One region of the Enterobacter cloacae complex sp. HYC033_NIDB genome, then DNA from elsewhere that is predicted to be linked to it. Evidence: predicted binding sites of a transcription regulator. Region 1 holds the regulator's gene; each other region holds the start of a gene.

Region 1 (5,533 bases):
CCAGCACACGCATACCGGGCTGTAACTGCAATTTATCGCAGATCAGTTGCAGCTTGTCCTGCTGCGCCTCTTCCAGGGTCGTCGCTTTTTTCCAGTATCCGCAGGAGTACTGCATTAAAGGATCGAGCATACGGCTGAACAGATCGTTGCCCAGGTCGTAATGCTCTTTACCGACGATCCACGCCCGTTTTTTACTTTGCAGATTGAACAGGCGGGCGGAGGCAATGCGTAAGGTATCTTTGAAATGACGAGGGAGCTGTTTTTCAAGACCGGCGCGTAATACGCTGGAGAAGAACATATCCAGCCGCTCACACTCCCACCAGCCGTCCATATAGCTTTCACCCAGCCCTAACGACCCCTCCTGTAACACGCGTTTGAAAAAATCGGGATGCTTTATCTGGGGATCGGAGGGGGATGAGCCATTAATCGTAATGCCCGCACGTCCCAACAGTTCACTGACGATCCGGGACCAGTTATCGTCCGGAACGCTGACTTCTTCTATACACGATGAACTCATAGCTTCTCCATCACCTTGCTGTGATCAGAACCTTAAAACAGCGTAGACGCTTTTTTGGTTTGTGAGAAATCTCACGGTAAATGCCCGCGAGGCTAATATCCGACGTAGAACAGAGGAAGGGAGATAACCCTTGCCGAAATGCCTTCCATGGTAAAACGGGAGCGCTCCGGCTCCCGTTAACACTTAATATTTATCGTATTTAATCGAACCAAATTTAGTATAGGCCGCAAAATTTGGTGATTCAACAGAAAATTGTTAGCAACCTAATCACTGGTATTTAACATAGTTTCCCGCGCAATCAGGCGTGCGACGTTTCTGTCTGCGCGTTTTCACTCTGCTCGCGATGGGCTGAGGACTGCATGCGATAGCCCAAACCCGCCAGCGCAACGGTGACCAGCATCACGCTGGTAGTGGTGAGCAGCGGGGTTGCAATCAACGCCGAGACCACGAGACTTGCCAGGAAGCACAGGCCAAGTTGCAGGGTATTTTGCAGCGCGGCAGCGCGGCCTGTCGCCTGCGGGAATGGACGCAACGCCTGGGCTACAACGATAGGGTAGATAGCCCCGTTAGCGATCGCCATGACGCAGAACGGAATCAAAATTTCTGCAAGCCCGGCGCCGGGTATAAAGCCGACAGCCCAGGTCGCAATCACGCTTAGTGCATACAGCACCAGCAGCCAGGGCAGCATCTGTTGGCCTTCCCATTTTTGCAGCGCGGCGCGACAGCCATAGCCACCCACCAGGAAGGCGATGGTCTGTGGTACATAGCTCAGGCCGATAGCCGCCGGGCTGTAGCCCATGTCATGCAGAATGAACGGCGAACCGGTTAGCCAGGCAAAGAAGCTGGCAGAGCAGGCAGCATAAATCAGCACGTTACCGCGATAGGCTTTCGACCGCAGTAAAGAGGTAAAGGTGATGGGCTTTGCGTCCGGATGCGTCTCTTTTTTATGCGCAGGTTTAAGCCCGAAAGCAGGCAGCATCAGGACCAGCGTAATAGCAAAGAGCGTGGCGAAAATGGCCTGCCAGTCGAAATGCGCCAGGATCCAGCTGCCCAGTAACGGGGCAAGCGCCGGCGACAGGCCGACCAGCGGCATAATAGTGGCGAATATGCGGTTAGTGCGCGAGGCGGGGTAGTAATCGGTCACCAGCGCCTGCCAGGTCACCGCTGCGGCGCAGACGCCGACCGCCTGAATAAAGCGCAGCGCCAGCAGCCAGGCGGCATCGCGGACCCACAGCATGCCCAGACAGCCTACGGCAAAAATCGCCAGCCCCAACAACAGGACGGGCTTACGGCCAAAACGATCCGAGAGCGGCCCCCACAGCAATTGCGCAAAAGCAAAGCCAGCAAGGAACAAACTTAAACTGGCGCTGATGGCGGCGGCAGGGGTTTGCAAATCTTCCTGCATCGCGGCGAACGCGGGCAGATACATATCGGTTGCCAAAAAGCCCAGCACGCTTAAGCCGCCGAGCCAGACTAAAAATCCTTTCCTGGGTTGCACTTTTTTCTCCTGAGGAGGCAGGTGTACGTTGGCGCAGAGTGTAGGGAGTGCAAAGCGGCTTGTGAAACGCTAATATTTGGCGGGTGCGTTCAAAAAATTTGCAGGCTAAAGATGTGGTCAGATTATTCCCTTGAAGTGGTTGATGCCGTGGCGCGTAACGGCAGCTTTACCGGTGCCGCCCAGGAGCTGCATCGCGTTCCCTCGGCTATCAGCTATACGGTGCGCCAGCTGGAAGCGTGGCTGGCGGTCCCGCTGTTCGAGCGGCGCCATCGCGACGTGGAGCTCACGCCTGCCGGAGCGTGGTTTTTGAAGGAAGGGCGGTCTGTTATCAAAAAAATGCAGATCACCCGTGAGCAGTGCCAGCAGATCGCCAACGGCTGGCGCGGGCATCTCGCTATCGCGGTGGATAACATCGTTAAGCCGGAGCGGACCCGGCAGATGATCGTCGATTTCTATCGTCATTTTTCCGACGTCGAACTGCGTGTTTCGCAGGAAGTGTTCAACGGCGTCTGGGATGCGCTGGCGGACGGCAGGGCGGAGATGGCGATTGGTGCAACCCAGGCGATCCCGGTTGGGGGGCGCTACGCGTTTCGCGACATGGGCATGCTGAGCTGGACCTGCGTGGTCGCGCGCGATCACCCGCTGGCGGCGCTGGAAGGTCCGCTGAGCGATGACACCTTACGCAACTGGCCCTCGCTGGTGCTGGAAGATACCTCCCGCTCGCTGCCCAAGCGCATTACCTGGCTGCTGGATAATCAGCGCCGCGTGGTCGCGCCGGACTGGGAGTCGTCGGCCACCTGTCTGAGCGCGGGGCTGTGCGTTGGCATGGTGCCGGTGCATTTTGCGCGCCCGCGCATCGATGCGGGAGAGTGGGTGGCCTTGACGCTGGAAAACCCCTTCCCGGATGCCGCGTGCTGTCTGACGTGGCAGCAAAACGACGTCTCGCCCGCCATGGCCTGGCTGCTGGATTATCTGGGCGACAGCGAAACGCTGAACCGGGAGTGGTTGCGGGAACCAGCATAGCTGGCCCCGTAATGAGATTAACGACGGTAGTCGCGGAACGGACCGTCCGCAACGGAACGGCGTTCAATCAGGCGCGGGTGAACTTCAATGGACTGGGACTGTTCACGCTTGTTGACGATCCTGTCCAGCAGCATGTTGAAGGCCGTTTCACCCAGCGAATCTTTCGGCTGGTGAATGGTGGTCAGCGCCGGGGTAAAGAAGCGGGCGTTGCGCACGTTGTCATAGCCGATCACCGAGATATCCTGCGGGACGCGCAGGCCGAGTTCATCCGCCGCGCAGAGCGCGCCCATCGCCATGATGTCGCCGCCGCAGAACACCGCGGTAGGGCGATGCGGCTGGGAGACGATCTGCTGCATGGCGCGATAGCCCGACTCCGGCTCGAAGTCGCCCTGAACAATCCAGTTTTCCGGCACGGTGATCAGCGCCTCTTCCATCGCTTTCATGAAACCGGCCAGACGGCCAGCTCCGGTGTTACGCTCCAGCGGACCCGGGATCACGCCAATTTCACGATGACCGCGTTCTACCAGATAACGCCCCGCCATGTAGCCGCCTTCAAAGGCGTTATCAATAACGGAGTCGGTGAAGTCTGCGCGCGCTTCGCCCCAGTCCATGACCACCATCGGAATGTGGCGATACTCTTCCAGCATGGAAAGGACCGACTCAGGGTATTCAGAACACATTACCAGCAGGCCGTCGACGCGCTTTTGCGCCATCATTGACAGGTAAGCGCGCTGTTTTTCAATGTTGTTCCACGCGTTGCCCAGAATCAGGGTATAGCCTTTCTGGAAGCAGTTTTTTTCAACGGCTTCGATGATTTCAGCAAAGTAGGCCGCTTCACTGCTGGTGGCCAGCAGGCCAATCGATTTGGTGTGATTAACCTTCAGGCTGCGGGCGACGGCACTTGGCGAGTAGTGCAGTTCTTTGATTGCCGCCCAGACGGCATTACGCGTCTCTTCAGCGACGAAACGCGTTTTGTTAATAACATGTGATACGGTTGTAGTGGAAACGTTTGCGCGTTTTGCTACGTCTTTAATTGTTGCCATTAAATGTCACTCCAGACCATATCCTAAGCTCCTGAAAAAATTGAAGGTAAACGTTTGCCTTCTCTCACCCTTATCACGCAAACATGAGTTGCGACACGCCGGGAAAACGACACAGGACGTCAGGAGGGGGTCAGTGGCCGGTACGCTAATAAATTTAGCGTGGAATTTTGTCCTATCTTGATGAAAAGGGGAAGAGGTAAAGTGGATATCCGTTTAAATCCTGGAAGATTTTTGACCTGAACTGTGTAAAAATGAGCAAGCTCACTTTTCGTAGGGTGAATAAAAGGAGAAAAATTGATGAGTACCGATCTGAAGTTTTCGCTGTTTACCACCATTGTTGTTCTTGCTCTGATTGTTGCCGGTGGTTTAACCGCTGCACTGCACTGATTCAGGCGGAGGGAGAACTTTCTCCCTCTCTTGCCGCTATTGTTACCTCTCCGGCAAAAATCTTTTGCCAAAATGTTAACTTCTCATTTTTTGTGATTGATGTCATGCTTTTGACTTCTTAGTTCTGTGCCGGGTTATGGCACGGTATCCGGAGTCTCTTCATGAAAATCAATTTTCCCCTGCTGGCCCTGGCGATTGGCGCCTTTGGGATTGGCACCACTGAATTCTCCCCTATGGGGTTATTGCCTGTTATCGCCCGGGGTGTGGACGTCTCAATTCCTGCGGCCGGTATGTTAATTAGCGCCTACGCGATTGGCGTGATGGTGGGCGCGCCGCTGATGACGCTGCTGCTTTCCCACCGCGCTCGCCGCAATGCGCTGATTTTCCTGATGGCGATTTTCACTCTCGGAAATGTGCTTTCCGCGATTTCGCCCGATTACACCACTCTGATGCTTTCGCGCATTCTGACCAGCCTCAACCATGGCGCCTTCTTCGGACTGGGCTCGGTTGTTGCCGCCAGCGTGGTGCCAAAACATAAGCAGGCCAGCGCGGTAGCCACTATGTTCATGGGCCTCACCATCGCTAATATCGGCGGCGTTCCCGCTGCCACCTGGCTGGGAGAAGCCATCGGCTGGCGTATGTCTTTCCTCGCAACCGCCGGACTGGGCGTGGTCGCGATGGTTGCGCTGTTCTTCTCACTGCCGAAAGGAAGTGCGGGAGAACGTCCGGAAGTACGTAAAGAGCTGGCGGTGCTGATGCGTCCTCAGGTGTTGTCCGCGCTGCTCACCACGGTACTGGGGGCCGGGGCGATGTTTACGCTCTACACCTATATCTCCCCGGTGCTGCACGACATTACCCACGCAACGCCACTCTTTGTTACCGCGATGCTGGTGCTGATTGGTGTCGGGTTCTCGATTGGCAACTATCTCGGCGGGAAATTTGCCGACCGCTCCGTCAGTGGAACACTGAAAGGTTTTTTAACGCTGCTGATTGTCATCATGGTGGCGATTCCGTGGCTGGCGCGTAACGAAGTGGGTGCCGCGATTGCCATGGTGGTGTGGGGCG
Region 2 (5,533 bases), 2.0 Mb from region 1:
AGGGGCGAAGAAATCCAGCAGCGATTTGTCGCTTTGCAGGCGGATCTCATTCAGACGCAGGGTGTTGATAACCCAGCCACCGTCGGCATTACGCAGAGCCGAGCCCGTCAGCGAGCCGCGCGCCATATCGGCACCGATGGTATTCAGCACCACCTCTTTGCCGTTGAGTTGTCCCTGAATCAGCACGTTGTTGGCCGGTATGCCGTTGAGCGTGAGCGACCCGGCGCTCATCTGGATTTGCGCATTTTTTCCCAGTACGTTCCCCGCCTCGGGCTGCCACGGGCTGACGCCGCCGGTCACCTTTTGCGCACTGAGATCCCACTCGGTATTCGGGCTGTTAAAGGCCATGTTATTCAGTTGCAGACGGTCGGCCTGGAACGGCAGCGGCGCCGTCTGCGGCGATAAATTCAGCGTGCCATCGAACAGGGTGATGGCATCCATATGCAGCGGGTCGGTGATCTGGCGGCTGCTTAAGCCAATATCCACTTTTTTAGCGACCAGCGTGGCCGGTTTGCCATCTCGTCCGAAGGTAACGTTTTCCAGAAGGATGTGAGAAGGGGATGAAAAGCGGTGATCCATCAGGTCAAAGTTGAGCTCGTAATCGGTATTCACCGTGATCCAGCTGCTGACCTGCGATGCGCCCCAGCGGGTCTGGAGCAGAAAATAAAAGGCGAGCACTACAATGAGCAGGGCTACCAGAAGATAGATAAGCAGCTTTCCAATAAATTTCATGGTCTTCCTTCCCGCGAAACGCACATAAGGGTGTTATGCACGATTTATGCGCAATGCTCAAGGCGGGAATGGTGTAAAGAGATGTCACGGCAGGCATTGACAGCCTGCCGTGTGGGGATCAGTTCTTTTCAGGCGGGAAAATGAGATTCAGCACAATAGCGGTAATACCGCCCGCGGCGATGCCGGAAGAGAGCAGGTTTTTCACCCAGTCCGGGGCAAACTGCAAAATCATCGGCTGCTGGGAGACGCCAAGCCCTACGGCGAGAGACAGCGCAATAATCATGATTGCGCGGCGGTTCAGCGGCTCGCGGGAGACGATACGCACGCCAGAGGCCGCGATAGTACCGAACATCACCAGCGTTGCTCCGCCCAGAACCGGCTCAGGGATGTGCTGCACAAAGCCGCTTACCGCCGGGAACAGGCCGAGGACCACCAGCATCAGCGCCACCACGAAGCCCACGTAGCGGCTGGCCACGCCGGTCAGCTGGATCACGCCGTTGTTCTGGCCGAAGCAGGAGTTCGGGAAGGTGTTGAACACCGCCGAGACAAACGAGTTCAGTCCATTCGCCAGCACGCCGCCTTTCAGACGTTTCATGTACAGTGGGCCGGAGACCGGCTGCTCGGACACGTCGGAGGTGGCGGTGATATCGCCAATGGTTTCCAGCGAAGTGATCATAAAGACCAGCATCAGCGGCAGGAGCAGACTCCAGTCAATGCCCAGGCCGTAGTAGAGCGGCGTTGGCACGGTAATCAACGCGCTGTTGGTTGGGGTGGTGTTTTCCGGCAGCATGCCCAGCGCCCACGCCAGCAGGTAACCGGCCGCCATGGCGATCACCAGCGATGCCACGCGCAGGTACGGGTTACGCTGGCGGTTAAGCAGATTAATGATCGCCAGCACGACGCCTGCCAGCAGCAGGTTTTTCGGCGCGCCGAAGGTATGGTCGCTCATTGCCGCGTAGCCGCCCCCGATGGAGGTCAGACCCACCTGGATCAGTGACAGGCCGATAATCATCACCACCACGCCGGAGACCAGCGGGGTGATCACCCGGCGCGCCAGGTGCAGAACGCGGGAAATGATCATCTCTGTGCAGCTTGCCAGCATCAGGGTGCCGAAAAGCGCCGCCATCATCGTCGGGACATCTGCGCCGCCGGTTTTCAGTGCCGTACCGCCCATGATCAGCGGCGCCACAAAGTTAAAGCTGGTGCCCTGAATCGACAGCAAACCCGAGCCCACCGGACCCCAGGCTTTAATTTGAATGATGGAGGCCACGCCGGAAGCGAACAGAGACATACTGATGATGTGTTGCGTATCCTGCGCCGGTAACCCCAGCGCCTGGCAAATCAGCAGAGCCGGCGTGATGACCGCAACGAACATCGCCAGCAGGTGCTGGCAGGCGGCAAACAGGGTTTGAGGCAGCGGGGGACGATCTTCAAGGCGGTAAATCAGTTCGCTGTTTTGCTTCTGCGCAATCGGTTGCGCATCAGCAGACTCCAGAGTGTTAACAGACATCGGCGGCAATCCCACGGTGGAAAAGCGGGCATTTTAGCTGACCACCTGGTAAAAGCAAACGATTGCCAGCAAAAAAAAGAGAGAAAATCTGCCGGTGTGAGCAGGTTTTCTACAACGAACAGGAAAAAAAAATTACACTTTTCGCGCCGGCGGCTCATGACGAGCATCACCCGGCCCAGGATAACGCCGCGTGTGTATGGAACACGCGCATAACAGGAGCCTTTTATGATTCATCTCGATACGTTGTCGACCCTTGTTGCCGCAACGCTGGTTCTTCTGCTTGGTCGCAAGCTGGTACACAGTGTTTCCTTTCTGAAAAAGTACACCATTCCTGAACCTGTCGCCGGTGGATTGCTGGTGGCGCTGGCCCTGCTGGTGCTGAAAAAAAGCATGGGCTGGGAAATCGATTTTGATATGTCCCTGAAAGATCCGTTGATGCTGGCCTTCTTTGCCACTATCGGCCTGAACGCTAACCTCGCAAGCCTGCGTTCGGGCGGCAAGGTGCTGGGCGTGTTTCTGATTGTTGTGGTGGGCCTGCTGCTGATGCAAAACGCCATCGGCATCGGTATGGCGTCGCTGCTGGGGCTGGATCCGCTGATGGGTCTGCTGGCGGGGTCGATTACCCTGTCAGGTGGCCACGGAACGGGCGCGGCGTGGAGCAAGCTGTTCATCGAACGCTATGGCTTTGAAAACGCAACGGAAGTGGCAATGGCCTGCGCGACCTTTGGCCTGGTGCTTGGCGGGCTGATTGGCGGCCCGGTAGCGCGCTATCTGGTGAAACACTCCACCACGCCGGAAGGCAGGCCAGACGATGAAATGGTGCCGACGGCATTTGAAAAACCGGACGTTGGCCGCAGCATCACCTCGCTGGTGATGATTGAAACCATCGCCATGATTGCCATCTGCCTTACCGTGGGCAAAATCGTTGCGCAATGGCTGGCGGGAACGGCTTTCGAACTGCCAACCTTTGTCTGCGTGCTGTTTATCGGGGTGATCCTGAGCAACGGTCTGGCGCAGATGGGCTTCTACCGCGTCTTTGAGCGCGCAGTGTCCGTGCTGGGGAACGTCAGCCTGTCGCTGTTCCTGGCGATGGCGCTGATGAGCCTCAAGCTGTGGGAACTGGCCTCGCTGGCGCTGCCGATGGTGGCGATCCTGGCGGTGCAGGCTGTGTTCATGGCGCTGTATGCCATCTTTGTTACCTGGCGCATGATGGGCAAAAACTATGATGCGGCGGTACTGGCTGCGGGCCACTGTGGGTTTGGTCTGGGAGCGACGCCAACGGCCATCGCGAATATGCAGGCGATCACCGAACGGTTCGGCCCGTCGCACATGGCGTTTCTGGTGGTGCCGATGGTGGGCGCATTCTTCATTGATATCGTCAACGCGCTGGTCATTAAGCTCTACCTGATGCTGCCGATGTTTGGCTGACCGTCAGGCGTTGGAATACCGCTCGGTTTCCGGCATCCAGCGTTCAATTAACGCTGCCGCCTGTTCGGGGTAGCGTTCATGAATATGACGCGCAAGGCGTTGTACTTCGGGGATCATGGCCTGATCGCGCAATAAATCCGCTACTTTAAACTCGGCGTTACCCGTCTGACGCGTGCCCAGCAGTTCGCCCGGGCCGCGGATCTCCAGATCTTTTTGCGCAATGACGAAGCCGTCATTGCTGTCGCGTAATACCTGCAAACGCATCTGCGCGGTTTTCGACAGAGGGGCTTTGTAGAGCAGCACGCAGTGAGAGGCGATCGCGCCACGGCCCACGCGGCCTCGTAGCTGGTGGAGCTGCGCCAGGCCCAGGCGCTCCGGGTTCTCAATAATCATCAGGCTGGAGTTCGGCACGTCCACGCCCACTTCGATGACCGTGGTCGCGACCAGCAAATGCAGCTCGCCCTGTTTGAACGACTGCATCACCGCCTGCTTCTCGGCAGGCTTCATGCGCCCGTGAACCAGACCTACGTTCAGCTCCGGCAGGGCGAGTTTTAACTCTTCCCACGTGGCTTCGGCAGCCTGAGCTTCCAGCAGCTCAGACTCTTCAATCAGGGTACAGACCCAGTAAGCCTGACGTCCTTCGTGGGTGCAGGCGTTGCGCACGCGGTCAATGATGTCGCTGCGGCGCGTGTCCGGAATGGCGACCGTTGTCACCGGCGTACGACCCGGGGGGAGTTCGTCGATGGTGGAGGTATCCAGATCGGCATAGGCCGTCATCGCCAGGGTGCGCGGAATCGGCGTGGCGGTCATGATCAGCTGATGCGGGTGGAAGCCCTGTTGCAGACCTTTCTCCCACAGCGCCAGACGCTGATGAACACCAAAGCGGTGCTGTTCGTCGATAATGACCAGCGCCAGGCCGTTAAACTGCACCTGTTCCTGGAAAATGGCGTGCGTGCCGACAATCATCTGCACCTGCCCGCTGGCAATGGCTTCCTGCTGCGCAAGGCGCGCTTTGCCCTTCTGCTTCCCGGCCAGCCAGCCCACTTCAATTCCCAGCGGGGCGAACCAGTTCCGGAAATTGTTGGCGTGCTGCTCGGCCAGCAGTTCCGTCGGTGCCATCAGCGCCACCTGCTTACCGTGGGCGATGGCGCGCAAAGCGGCCAGCGCGGCGACCAGCGTTTTACCGGAACCCACGTCGCCCTGCACCAGGCGCATCATTGGCACATCCAGCGCCATATCGCGTTCGATCTCGGCAGTCACCCGCGCCTGGGCGCCGGTGGGTTTAAACGGCAGTGAGGCCAGCAGCTTATCTTTGAGCTCATCACGCTGGCTTAATGGCTGCGCGTGGAAACGCTGCGCACCTGCGCGCAGGGCCAGCATGCTCAGGTTGTGAGCCAGTAATTCCTCAAGGATAAGACGCCGTTGGGCGGGGTGTTTACCGCTCTCTAAATCAACAAGCTGAAGCGTTGGCGGTGGACGATGCAGGGTGCGCAACGCCTCCGGCAGGCTCATCATGCCCTGCGCCAGCTCCGGCGGAAGCAGCTCGTTAATGGCGCAGGTATCGAGCAGCTCCAGCGCCTGATCGGTGAGCTTGCGCAGCGTAGCCTGCTTAATGCCTTCAGTGGTTGGATAGACCGGCGTGAGCGTCTCCTGTAGCTCAGGTGAGCTGAGATCACCCTGCACGCGGTATTCCGGGTGGATCATCTCCGCGCCGTATTTGCCCCGTTTGGCTTCACCGTACGCAAGTACGCGTCGTCCAGTGGCAAGGCTGTTTTTCATTGCCGCATTGAAGTTGAAAAAGCGCATGGTGAGAATGCCGGTGCCGTCGCTGATCTGGCAGGTCATCATCCTGCGTCCGCCAAA
Region 3 (5,533 bases), 1.2 Mb from region 1:
GAAGGCGTGGTGGTACCGGATCAGGAACCCGAGGCCTGATAACTGAAAAGGGCAGGGCCGAATGGCGCTGCCCTTTTGCTTTCTAAACCGTTAATGACAACCGGGCATCATGGAAAATAAAAGCATTCCTCAAGCCACGTCGCCCCTGGCCGCGTGGCTTTCTTATCTGGAAAACCTGCACAGTAAAACTATCGACATGGGCCTTGAGCGCGTAAGCCAGGTTGCCGCGCGTCTTGACGTGTTGAAACCCGCGCCTTTCGTATTTACCGTGGCCGGCACTAACGGTAAAGGCACCACCTGCCGCACGCTGGAATCTGTCCTGATGGCGGCGGGGTACAAGGTTGGCGTTTACAGCTCGCCGCATCTGGTGCGCTATACCGAGCGCGTGCGCGTGCAAAACACCGAGCTGGCGGAATCCGCCCATACGGCGTCGTTTGCCGCTATCGAAGCTGCGCGCGGCGAAACCTCATTAACCTATTTCGAATACGGCACCCTGTCGGCGCTGTGGCTGTTTAAGCAGGCGCAGCTGGACGTGGTGATCCTGGAAGTGGGGTTGGGCGGGCGTCTGGATGCCACCAATATGGTGGATGCGGATGTCGCCGTCGTCACCAGCATCGCGCTGGATCACACCGACTGGCTGGGCCCGGACCGCGAGAGCATTGGCCGTGAGAAGGCCGGTATTTTCCGGGCCAATAAGCCTGCCGTGGTAGGCGAACCGGACATGCCGCACACCATTGCTGAGGTAGCGAAAGAGAAGGGCGCTCGTCTGCTGCGTCGCGGCGTGGACTGGCAGTATGAGGTGCAGGACAAAGGCTGGCGCTTCAGCGATGCGCAGGGCGTGCTGGAGAATCTGCCGCTGCCGCAGGTGCCGCAGCCTAACGCGGCGACTGCGCTGGCAGCCCTGCGCGCCAGCGGATTAGCGGTAAGTGAGCAGGCGATCCGCGACGGCATTCAGAACGCACTGTTACCGGGACGTTTTCAGATTGTGAGTGAGTCACCGCGTCTGATTCTGGATGTTGCACATAACCCGCATGCGGCGGCGTACCTCGCAGGACGTCTCAAATCGTTACCAAAAATCGGGCGCGTGCTGGCGGTTATCGGTATGCTTCATGATAAAGATATCGGCGGGACGCTGGCCTGCATGGAGAGTGTGGTCGATAGCTGGTATTGTGCTCCTCTGGAAGGGCCGCGCGGCGCGACTGCTGAGCAGTTGATGGAACATCTCGGCAAAGGCGAAATCTACAGCAGTGTGGTTTCGGCCTGGCGTGCCGCGATGGCGGAGGCTAAACCAGAAGATACCGTGCTGGTGTGTGGGTCATTCCACACGGTGGCACATGTCATGGAAGTGATGGACGCGGGGAGAACCGGTGGCGAGTAAGTTTCAGAACCGTTTAACAGGAACCATTGTGCTGGTCGCGCTCGGGGTGATTATTCTCCCGGGACTGCTCGACGGGCAAAAAAAGCATTACCAGGATGAATTTGCGGCCATTCCGCTGGTACCCAAACCGGGCGATCGCGACGAGCCCGATATGCTGCCAGCGGCAACGCAGGCGCTGCCTGCCCAGCCGCCAGAAGGTGCAGCGGAAGAGGTGCGCGCAGGTGATGCAGCCGCGCCGTCTCTTGATCCGTCGCGTCTGGCCGCGAATAACAACGTTGAAATCGATCCTGTACCGGTAGAGCAACCCAAACCGGTTGAAAAACCGAAGCCGGTAGAGAAAACGCAGCCTAAACCGCAGCGTGACAAAGCCGACGAGCAGCTGGCTGCGGCAACGGAAACGCCGCCACCGGCCAAACAGACCCAGCAGGAGGCCGCCCCTACGGGTAAAGCCTATGTCGTTCAGCTCGGTGCGTTGAAAAATGCAGATAAGGTCAATGAGATCGTGAGTAAACTGCGCGGCGCGGGATACCGTGTTTATACTTCACCCACCACGCCAGTACAGGGTAAAATTACCCGTATCCTCGTGGGGCCGGATGCGTCTAAAGATAAGCTCAAAGGTTCGCTTGGCGAGCTGAAGCAAATCTCCGGCCTGAGCGGTGTGGTGATGAACTACAGCGCAAACTGATAGAAATTACCCCCTCACCCTAACCCTCTCCCCAAAGGGGAGAGGGCCGGGGTGAGGGGGAGGCAGACGTTCACAGAAACGTCAACGGTGCGGTGGCGTTGAGCATTTTTTCAGCGCCTTTTTTATTTACGCGTGGGAAGGAAATCCCTACGCAAACGTTTTCTTTTTCTGTTAGAATTCGCCCCGAACTGGATGACAGGGCGTTTAATCGTGGGACACATATGGTCTGGATTGATTACGCCATCATTGCGGTGATTGGTTTTTCCTGTCTGGTTAGCCTGATCCGTGGCTTTGTTCGTGAAGCGTTATCGCTGGTAACCTGGGGTTGTGCTTTCTTTGTTGCCAGTCATTACTACACTTACCTGTCTGTCTGGTTCACGGGCTTTGAAGATGAACTGGTCCGAAACGGAATCGCCATCGCGGTGCTGTTTATCGCGACGCTGATTGTCGGCGCTATCGTCAATTACGTGATAGGTCAGCTGGTCGAGAAAACCGGTCTGTCAGGAACGGACAGGGTACTCGGCATCTGTTTCGGCGCGTTGCGAGGCGTGCTCATTGTGGCCGCGATCCTGTTCTTCCTGGATACCTTTACCGGGTTCTCCAAAAGTGAAGACTGGCAAAAATCGCAGCTCATTCCGGAGTTCAGCTTCATCATCAGATGGTTCTTTGACTATCTGCAAAGCTCGTCGAGTTTCTTGCCCAGGGCATAAACCCTGAGATGTGGCTTAACGAGGAAAAGACGAATGTGCGGTATTGTCGGTATCGCCGGTTTCATGCCGGTAAACCAGTCGATTTATGACGCGTTAACGGTGCTTCAGCACCGTGGGCAGGATGCTGCGGGTATCATCACCATTGATGCAAACAACTGCTTCCGTTTACGCAAGGCGAATGGCCTGGTAAACGATGTGTTTGAAGCCCGCCATATGCAGCGTCTGCAAGGTAATATGGGGATCGGTCACGTTCGTTATCCTACTGCTGGCAGTTCCAGCGCCTCTGAGGCTCAGCCTTTTTACGTTAACTCCCCGTATGGCATCACGCTTGCCCACAATGGCAATCTGACCAATGCCCACGAGCTGCGTAAAAAGCTGTTCGAAGAGAAACGTCGCCACATTAACACCACCTCTGATTCTGAAATCCTGCTCAATATCTTTGCCAGCGAACTGGATAACTTCCGCCATTATCCGCTGGAAGCAGACAACATTTTTGCCGCCGTTGCCGCGACTAACCGCCTGATCCGTGGCGCGTACGCTTGCGTGGCGATGATCATCGGTCACGGCATGGTGGCCTTCCGCGATCCAAATGGCATTCGCCCGCTGGTGCTCGGCAAACGTGACCTCGGCGATGGCCGTTCCGAGTACATGGTTGCCTCCGAAAGCGTGGCGCTGGACACTCTGGGCTTCGAATTCCTGCGTGATGTCGCGCCAGGCGAAGCGGTCTACATCACTGAGAAGGGCCAGCTGTTTACCCGTCAGTGCGCCGACAACCCGGTGAGCAACCCGTGCCTGTTCGAATACGTTTACTTCGCGCGTCCGGACTCGTTCATCGACAAGATTTCCGTTTACAGCGCGCGCGTCAACATGGGGACGAAGCTGGGCGAGAAGATTGCCCGCGAGTGGGACGATCTCGACATTGATGTCGTGATCCCAATCCCTGAAACCTCCTGTGATATCGCGCTGGAAATTGCCCGTATTCTGGACAAGCCGTACCGTCAGGGCTTCGTAAAAAACCGCTACGTGGGCCGCACCTTTATCATGCCGGGCCAGCAGCTGCGTCGTAAGTCCGTACGTCGTAAGCTGAACGCTAACCGTGCCGAGTTCCGCGACAAGAACGTGCTGCTGGTGGACGACTCCATTGTGCGCGGCACGACGTCTGAGCAGATCATCGAGATGGCGCGTGAGGCCGGGGCGAAGAAAGTGTATCTCGCCTCCGCAGCGCCGGAAATTCGCTTCCCGAACGTGTATGGCATTGATATGCCAACCGCTAATGAGCTGATTGCTCACGGTCGTGAAGTAGACGAAATTCGGCAGATCATCGGTGCCGACGGCCTGATTTTCCAGGATCTGAACGATTTGATCGACGCGGTGCGCGCCGAGAACCCGGATATTCAGCAGTTCGAATGCTCGGTATTCAATGGGATCTACGTAACGAAAGACGTTGACCAGCAGTATCTCGACTATCTGGATTCGCTGCGTAACGACGATGCGAAAGCCGTCCAGCTGCAAAACGATCTCGAAAGCTTAGAGATGCACAACGAAGGTTGATGCGTATGCAGGTGAGGGCGCTCGCCCTCACTTGCAACTCCCCGTAAAATCCTGCACAGTCTGCCCTGAAATCAGCAAGGGCGAAAATCATGAAACGACTCATTGTAGGGATCAGCGGTGCCAGCGGCGCGATTTATGGCGTCCGGCTTTTACAGGTGCTGCGTGACGTTGCAGGCGTAGAAACCCATCTGGTGATGAGCCAGGCGGCGCGTCAGACCCTCTCTCTTGAAACCGATCTCTCTCTGCGCGACGTTCAGGCCCTGGCTGACGTTGTCCACGATGCCCGCGATATCGCCGCCAGCATCTCTTCGGGCTCGTTTAAAACGGCCGGCATGGTTATTTTGCCCTGTTCGATTAAAACCCTTTCCGGCATTGTAAACAGCTATACCGACACGCTGGTGACGCGTGCAGCGGATGTGGTGCTGAAAGAGCGTCGTCCTCTGGTGCTCTGCGTGCGGGAAACGCCGCTGCACCTGGGACATCTGCGTTTAATGACGCAGGCAGCCGAACTGGGGGCCGTGATTATGCCGCCGGTCCCCGCGTTCTATCATCGTCCGCAAACGCTGGACGATGTCATCAACCAGACCGTTAACCGCGTACTGGATCAGTTCGATATCGACCTGCCGGAAGATCTCTTTACCCGCTGGCAGGGGGCGTGAAGCTGTGCACAAACAAGGTGCATGAAAAGACAATTTGCCCTGTTTCAGGGCAAAACTGCAACCGCGATCATATCCTCGACATTTAATCCGCTTTTTCCCTTTTTCTCTTTCCGGTTCGTTCGGCAGACCTGCTATCTTTCACCATTAAGGCAGTATCGCAACGTTTTATTAACATATTTAACGTCGTAGTTTTAACCCGACGACAATGTGGCATAAGACCTGCAAGAACAGCCTGCAACACAACACACAACATAAACCATAATAAAATCACGGTTCTTGAGGGTAAATGTATGAAGAAGACGGTTCTGGCTCTGTCTTTGCTCGTGGGCTTGAGTGCAGCAGCAAGTAGCTATGCAGCGCTTCCACAGACAGTTCGTATCGGTACAGACGCAACTTACGCGCCATTCTCCTCCAAGGATGCGAAAGGCGACTTCGTGGGGTTTGATATCGATCTGGGAAATGAGATGTGCAAACGCATGGAAGTGAAATGCACATGGGTGGGCAGTGACTTTGATGCGCTGATCCCGTCGCTGAAAGCCAAGAAAATTGA
Region 4 (5,533 bases), 1.5 Mb from region 1:
GTATTGCTGTACGAAGCATCGGCGCGCTTAGACGCATAGGGCTCCCCCGTCAGCTTCAGCACCGCTTTACCGTGCACCTGCTCAAGCCAGACCGGTTTTGAAGGAAGGTTTCCCGCAGCAAAGAGGCGTTTACGGTTCTCTTCAACGTGCTCCAGGTTATCGCCACAGTGCGCACCGAGGTTCAGAGACTCCCACGCGCCCTGGCTCACGCCACCGATACGGGTTGAACTACAGGCGGCCACGCCTTCAGGCAGTGGCCACGCCGGGACAATCAGTTTGGTCATAACCAGTCCACGTGATCCTTATGTTCTTCGAAATCTGCGCGCATCGCGTCGATAAGTTCCACCATATCCTGTGGGATCGGCGCATGCCATTCCATCTGAATTCCAGTAATTGGGTGATAAAGACGCAGCATCGTCGCATGCAGCGCCTGGCGATCGAATTTACGCAGCACGGAGATGAATTCATCCGATGCGCCCTTTGGTGGACGCGGACGACCGCCGTAAACCGGGTCACCCACCAGCGGATGGGTAATATGCGCCATGTGCACGCGGATCTGGTGAGTACGCCCGGTTTCCAGGCGCAGACGCAGGCGCGTATGAATACGGAAATGTTCCATGATGCGGTAGTGGGTTACCGCCGGTTTACCCATTGGGTGTACGGACATATGCGTACGCTTGGTTGGGTGACGGCTGATAGGCTCTTCCACCGTGCCGCCAGAGGTCATATGACCAATCGCCACCGCTTCATACTCACGGGTAATTTCGCGCAATTGCAAAGATTCCACCAGGCGAGTCTGAGCTGGGACCGTCTTCGCCACCACCATCAGACCCGTGGTGTCTTTATCCAGACGGTGAACGATACCGGCACGCGGTACGTCGGCAATCGGCGGATAATAATGAAGGAGAGCGTTAAGTACCGTACCGTCAGGATTGCCCGCGCCCGGATGAACAACAAAGTCGCGCGGCTTGTTGATGACCAGAATATCGTCATCTTCGTAGACGATATCCAGCGGGATATCCTGCGGCTCGAAGCGGACTTCCTCTTCGATTTCAGCATTGATGGCGACAGCTTCCCCACCAAACACTTTCTCTTTTGGTTTGTCCCAGATCTTGCCGTTTACCAGCACGCGCTGGTCAAGGATCCATTCTTTTATGCGTGAACGCGAATAATCAGGGAACAATTCGGCCAAAGCCTGATCTAAGCGTTGACCGAGCTGATTTTCGGAGACTGTTGCGGTGAGTTCTACTCGTTGTGCCATAAACTGCTTCTTCGTTTAACGTTGGGTTTTACGGCTTTGCCGTTTAATATAGTGTGCTATTGTAGCTGGTCTTAATCGGGAGCAGGAACTGAGTTTCTCCCGGACAAACATTTGAGGAAAGTCAAAACGTCATGACGCGCATGAAATATCTGGTGGCAGCGGCCACGTTGAGCCTGGCTTTGGTGGGCTGCTCCGGTTCGAATGAACAGGTCCCTGACAATCCGCCGAATGAAATCTATGCGACTGCACAACAAAAGTTGCAGGACGGTAACTGGAAACAGGCGATAACGCAACTGGAAGCGTTGGATAATCGCTATCCGTTTGGCCCGTATTCGCAGCAGGTACAGTTAGATCTTATCTACGCCTACTACAAAAATGCCGATCTGCCGCTGGCTCAGGCAACGATCGATCGTTTCATGCGTCTGAACCCTACCCATCCTAACATCGATTACGTGATGTACATGCGCGGCCTGACTAACATGGCGCTGGATGATAGTGCATTGCAGGGCTTCTTCGGGGTGGATCGTTCCGACCGTGACCCGCAACATGCGCGTGATGCTTTCAATGACTTCTCCAAGCTGGTGCGTAGCTACCCGAACAGCCAGTACATTACCGATGCCACTAAGCGTCTGGTGTTCCTGAAAGATCGTCTGGCGAAATATGAGTACTCCGTTGCGGAATACTACACCCGCCGTGGCGCATGGGTTGCCGTGGTTAACCGTGTAGAAGGCATGCTGCGTGATTATCCGGATACCCAGGCCACGCGTGATGGCCTGAAGCTGATGGAAAATGCGTATCGCCAGATGCAGATGACGGCTCAGGCTGACAAAGTGGCGAAAATCATCGCCGCGAACAGCAGCAACACCTGATACCGCTACAACGCATAACGGCAGCCCGCGGGCTGCCGTTTTTTTATTCTTTCAGACTTACGCTGAAGCGGTTTAGCTTCAACACATCCATTCAACTATGACCGCAATTGTTGGCTTCGACAAGGTAAATCTCACCTCTTCCTGCCCTGCCTCACAAAAAAGATTCCCTGACAAAAACCGACAAAATAACGTGATCTAAATCACACATTTTGACATTAGGTCGGGTATGCTGGAATCACCAAGACGGAAAGACAAGAGGTAAAATTTATGACAATGAACATTACCAGTAAACAAATGGAAATTACTCCGGCAATCCGCCAGCACGTCGCAGACCGTCTCGCCAAACTGGATAAATGGCAAACACATTTGATTAATCCACATATCATCCTGTCCAAGGAGCCGCAGGGTTTCATCGCTGATGCAACTATCAATACTCCAAACGGCCATCTGGTCGCCAGCGCAAAACACGAGGATATGTACACCGCAATTAACGATTTGATCAACAAGCTGGAACGGCAGCTCAATAAAGTGCAACACAAAGGTGAAGCACGTCGCGCCGCAACCTCGGTGAAAGACGCCAGCTTCGCGGAAGAAGTTGAAGAAGAGTAATCCTCTAAAATTGAGTGTACCGACAACGCGCCTTCGGGCGCGTTTTTTATTGACAGGATCAAAACAGTGCAGGTACTTTAACCCTATCAATTTCAGGATGACTTTATGAAACAGACGCCGTTTTTCTTCGCATTCTTTTTTACCTTCCCCTGACCGGGAGGCGTTTCGTCGTGTGATAAAGAATGCGAAGACGAACAACAAGGCCTCCCACACCGGGAGGCCTTTTTTATTGATAACGATAAAATGAGACAGACAACACTATGACACCGGAAAACCCGCTCCTGGATTTACGCGTAAAAATCAGTGCACTCGACGAAAAATTACTGGCCCTGCTGGCAGAACGCCGCGCGCTCGCCGTTGAAGTGGGCAAAGCCAAGCTCGAGTCCCATCGGCCGGTGCGCGATATCGATCGCGAACGTGATTTACTGGAACGGTTGATTCAACTCGGCAAAGCGCATCATCTGGATGCGCACTACATCACCCGCCTGTTCCAGCTCATCATCGAAGACTCCGTTCTGACGCAACAAGCCCTGCTCCAGCAGCATCTGAACAAAACCAACCCGCACTCTGCTCGTATCGCTTTCCTCGGCCCGAAAGGGTCCTATTCTCACCTGGCAGCTCGCCAGTACGCAGCCCGCCATTTCGAAGAGTTTATTGAGAGCGGCTGCGCGAAATTTGCAGACATTTTCAACCAGGTCGAAACCGGCCAGGCAGATTACGCCGTAGTGCCTATTGAGAACACCAGTTCCGGTGCCATCAACGATGTTTACGATCTGCTCCAGCACACCAGCCTGTCGTTAGTCGGCGAGTTGACTATCCCTATCGATCACTGCGTGCTGGTCTCTGGCTCAACCGATCTGAGTCAGATCGAAACGGTGTACAGCCACCCGCAGCCGTTCCAGCAGTGCAGCCAGTTCCTGAACCGTTATCCGCACTGGAAAATTGAATACACCGAAAGCACCTCAGCGGCGATGGAAAAAGTGGCGCAGGCAAACTCTTCTGCCGTCGCGGCTCTCGGTAGCGAAGCGGGCGGCGCGCTGTATGGCTTACAGGTGCTGGAACGCAATCTGGCCAACCAGACGCAGAATATCACCCGTTTCGTGGTTCTGGCCCGCAAGGCCATCAACGTGTCGGACCAGGTCCCGGCGAAAACCACCCTGCTGATGGCGACCGGCCAGCAGGCGGGTGCGCTGGTTGAAGCGCTGCTGGTGCTGCGTAATCACAACCTGATCATGACGAAGCTGGAATCCCGCCCAATACATGGCAACCCGTGGGAAGAAATGTTTTATCTCGACGTTCAGGCCAACCTGGAGTCTGCGTCCATGCAGAAAGCCCTGCGCGAACTGGGCGAGATCACACGCTCCATGAAAGTGCTGGGCTGCTATCCGAGCGAAAACGTGGTCCCGGTCGATCCGGCTTAACGTTCGATAAAGCGGCTTTTCTTCATCCCTGCCACATTTACAGGCAGGGTGAAGATGGCACCGGAAAGCGGATATTTCGCCAGCTCCTCCGCCTCCATATTTTCCCGCGTGGTGGTGATAAACAGCGTTTTCATATCGTCGCCGCCAAAGCAGACCATTGTCGGGCAGCGTACCGGCAGCCGGTACTCTTCCAGCTGTTCGCCTTGCGGTGAAAACCGTGCGATACGCCAGCCGTCAAACAGTGCGCTCCAGTAGCAGCCTTCCTCGTCCATTGCCGCTCCGTCGGGCATACCTTCTCCCTCGCTAAACCGGCGAAACTCTTCGCGCTTACCGGGTTCCCCCTGCTCATCAAGCGGCGTACGGTAGATCACACCGTTCGGCGTATCAGAAGTAAACATCCATCGTTTGTCAGGACTAAACGCTAAACCGTTATGCCCGTGAATATCGCACTGGATCACTTTCGGCGTCAGGTCGTTGTCAATACGCATCAGTATGGCGCCGTTATAATCTCCCGGCCCCCAGAAGGTGCCCGCATAAAACCGTCCCTGATGATCGGTACCGCCATCGTTAAAGCGTGCAAGCTGCGGGTTGGATGGGTTATCGCAAACCTTACGCTGGAGCAGGCCGTGTTTATCGGTCAGCCAGATGGCGTTTCGCATCGCGACGATAAATCCGCCGCGTTCACGCAGGGCAAAACACCCAACTTCTTCATGGAATGAGAGCACCGAGTGCTCTGCGGTGGGCAAATGGTACCGATGGATCTCCCCTTCCAGGATATCCGCCCAGTAGAGCGCCTTCTCTTCTGCACTCCACGTCGGGCATTCGGGCAGATGCCCGGTATAGTTCAACAGCAGCTGCGGTTCAGCCATGACAGTTCCCCAAAATGAAAAAAGCCAGCATTGCTGGCTTTCAGTATATACATCATCGCATTACTGGCGACTGTCATTTGCCTGGCGCAACAGCGTGCGGCTTTCACTCTGGAATCGCGTGGCGTAATCACCGAACCAGTGCTCCACTTTACGGAAACTGTCGATAAAGGCTTGTTTATCGCCGTGTTCCAGCAAGGTGATCGCTTCGCCAAAACGCTGATAATAGCGCTTGATCAGCGCCAGATTATTTTCAGACGACATGATGATGTCGGCGTAAAGCTGCGGATCCTGGGCAAACAGTCGCCCGACCATCGCCAGCTCCAGACGATAGATTGGCGAGGAAAGCGCCAGCAATTGTTCAAGCTGAACGTTCTCTTCCGCCAGGTGCAGCCCATAGGCGAAGGTTGCAAAGTGGCGCAGCGCCTGAATAAACGCCATGTTCTGGTCATGCTCTACCGCGCTAATGCGGTGCAAACGTGCTCCCCAGACCTGGATCTGTTCCAG

Evidence for each region. The regulator PurR, encoded in region 1, represses purine synthesis genes. The targets are predictions, from matches to a motif close to CANGCAAACGTTTGCNTG.
Region 2: a site for PurR is predicted at 2,294-2,311, ahead of gltS (sodium/glutamate symporter). Genes of this name have one in related genera too.
Region 3: a site for PurR is predicted at 2,212-2,229, ahead of cvpA (colicin V production protein). Genes of this name have one in related genera too.
Region 4: a site for PurR is predicted at 2,283-2,300, ahead of raiA (ribosome-associated translation inhibitor RaiA). Genes of this name have one in related genera too.

Annotation. Positions count from the first base shown of each region.
Region 1 covers NZ_CP115123.1:2,873,769-2,879,301, forward strand. The annotation lists gene cfa (cyclopropane fatty acyl phospholipid synthase) at 1-517, opposite strand, end outside; gene punC (purine nucleoside transporter PunC) at 816-2,015, opposite strand; gene punR (DNA-binding transcriptional activator PunR) at 2,127-3,038, shown strand; gene purR (HTH-type transcriptional repressor PurR) at 3,056-4,081, opposite strand; gene cydH (cytochrome bd-I oxidase subunit CydH) at 4,379-4,468, shown strand; gene O1721_RS13895 (MFS transporter) at 4,630-5,533, shown strand, end outside.
Region 2 covers NZ_CP115123.1:888,645-894,177, forward strand. The annotation lists gene O1721_RS04230 (AsmA family protein) at 1-732, opposite strand, end outside; gene xanP (xanthine/proton symporter XanP) at 851-2,242, opposite strand; gene gltS (sodium/glutamate symporter) at 2,468-3,670, shown strand; gene recG (ATP-dependent DNA helicase RecG) at 3,674-5,533, opposite strand, start outside.
Region 3 covers NZ_CP115123.1:4,092,780-4,098,312, reverse strand. The annotation lists gene accD (acetyl-CoA carboxylase, carboxyltransferase subunit beta) at 1-39, shown strand, start outside; gene folC (bifunctional tetrahydrofolate synthase/dihydrofolate synthase) at 110-1,378, shown strand; gene dedD (cell division protein DedD) at 1,368-2,063, shown strand; gene cvpA (colicin V production protein) at 2,285-2,773, shown strand; gene purF (amidophosphoribosyltransferase) at 2,807-4,324, shown strand; gene O1721_RS19600 (UbiX family flavin prenyltransferase) at 4,414-4,983, shown strand; gene argT (lysine/arginine/ornithine ABC transporter substrate-binding protein ArgT) at 5,274-5,533, shown strand, end outside.
Region 4 covers NZ_CP115123.1:4,331,773-4,337,305, forward strand. The annotation lists gene yfiH (purine nucleoside phosphorylase YfiH) at 1-284, opposite strand, end outside; gene rluD (23S rRNA pseudouridine(1911/1915/1917) synthase RluD) at 281-1,261, opposite strand; gene bamD (outer membrane protein assembly factor BamD) at 1,393-2,130, shown strand; gene raiA (ribosome-associated translation inhibitor RaiA) at 2,398-2,739, shown strand; Phe leader region at 2,844-2,969, shown strand; gene pheL (pheA operon leader peptide PheL) at 2,845-2,892, shown strand; gene pheA (bifunctional chorismate mutase/prephenate dehydratase) at 3,000-4,160, shown strand; gene O1721_RS20700 (SMP-30/gluconolactonase/LRE family protein) at 4,157-5,029, opposite strand; gene tyrA (bifunctional chorismate mutase/prephenate dehydrogenase) at 5,090-5,533, opposite strand, start outside.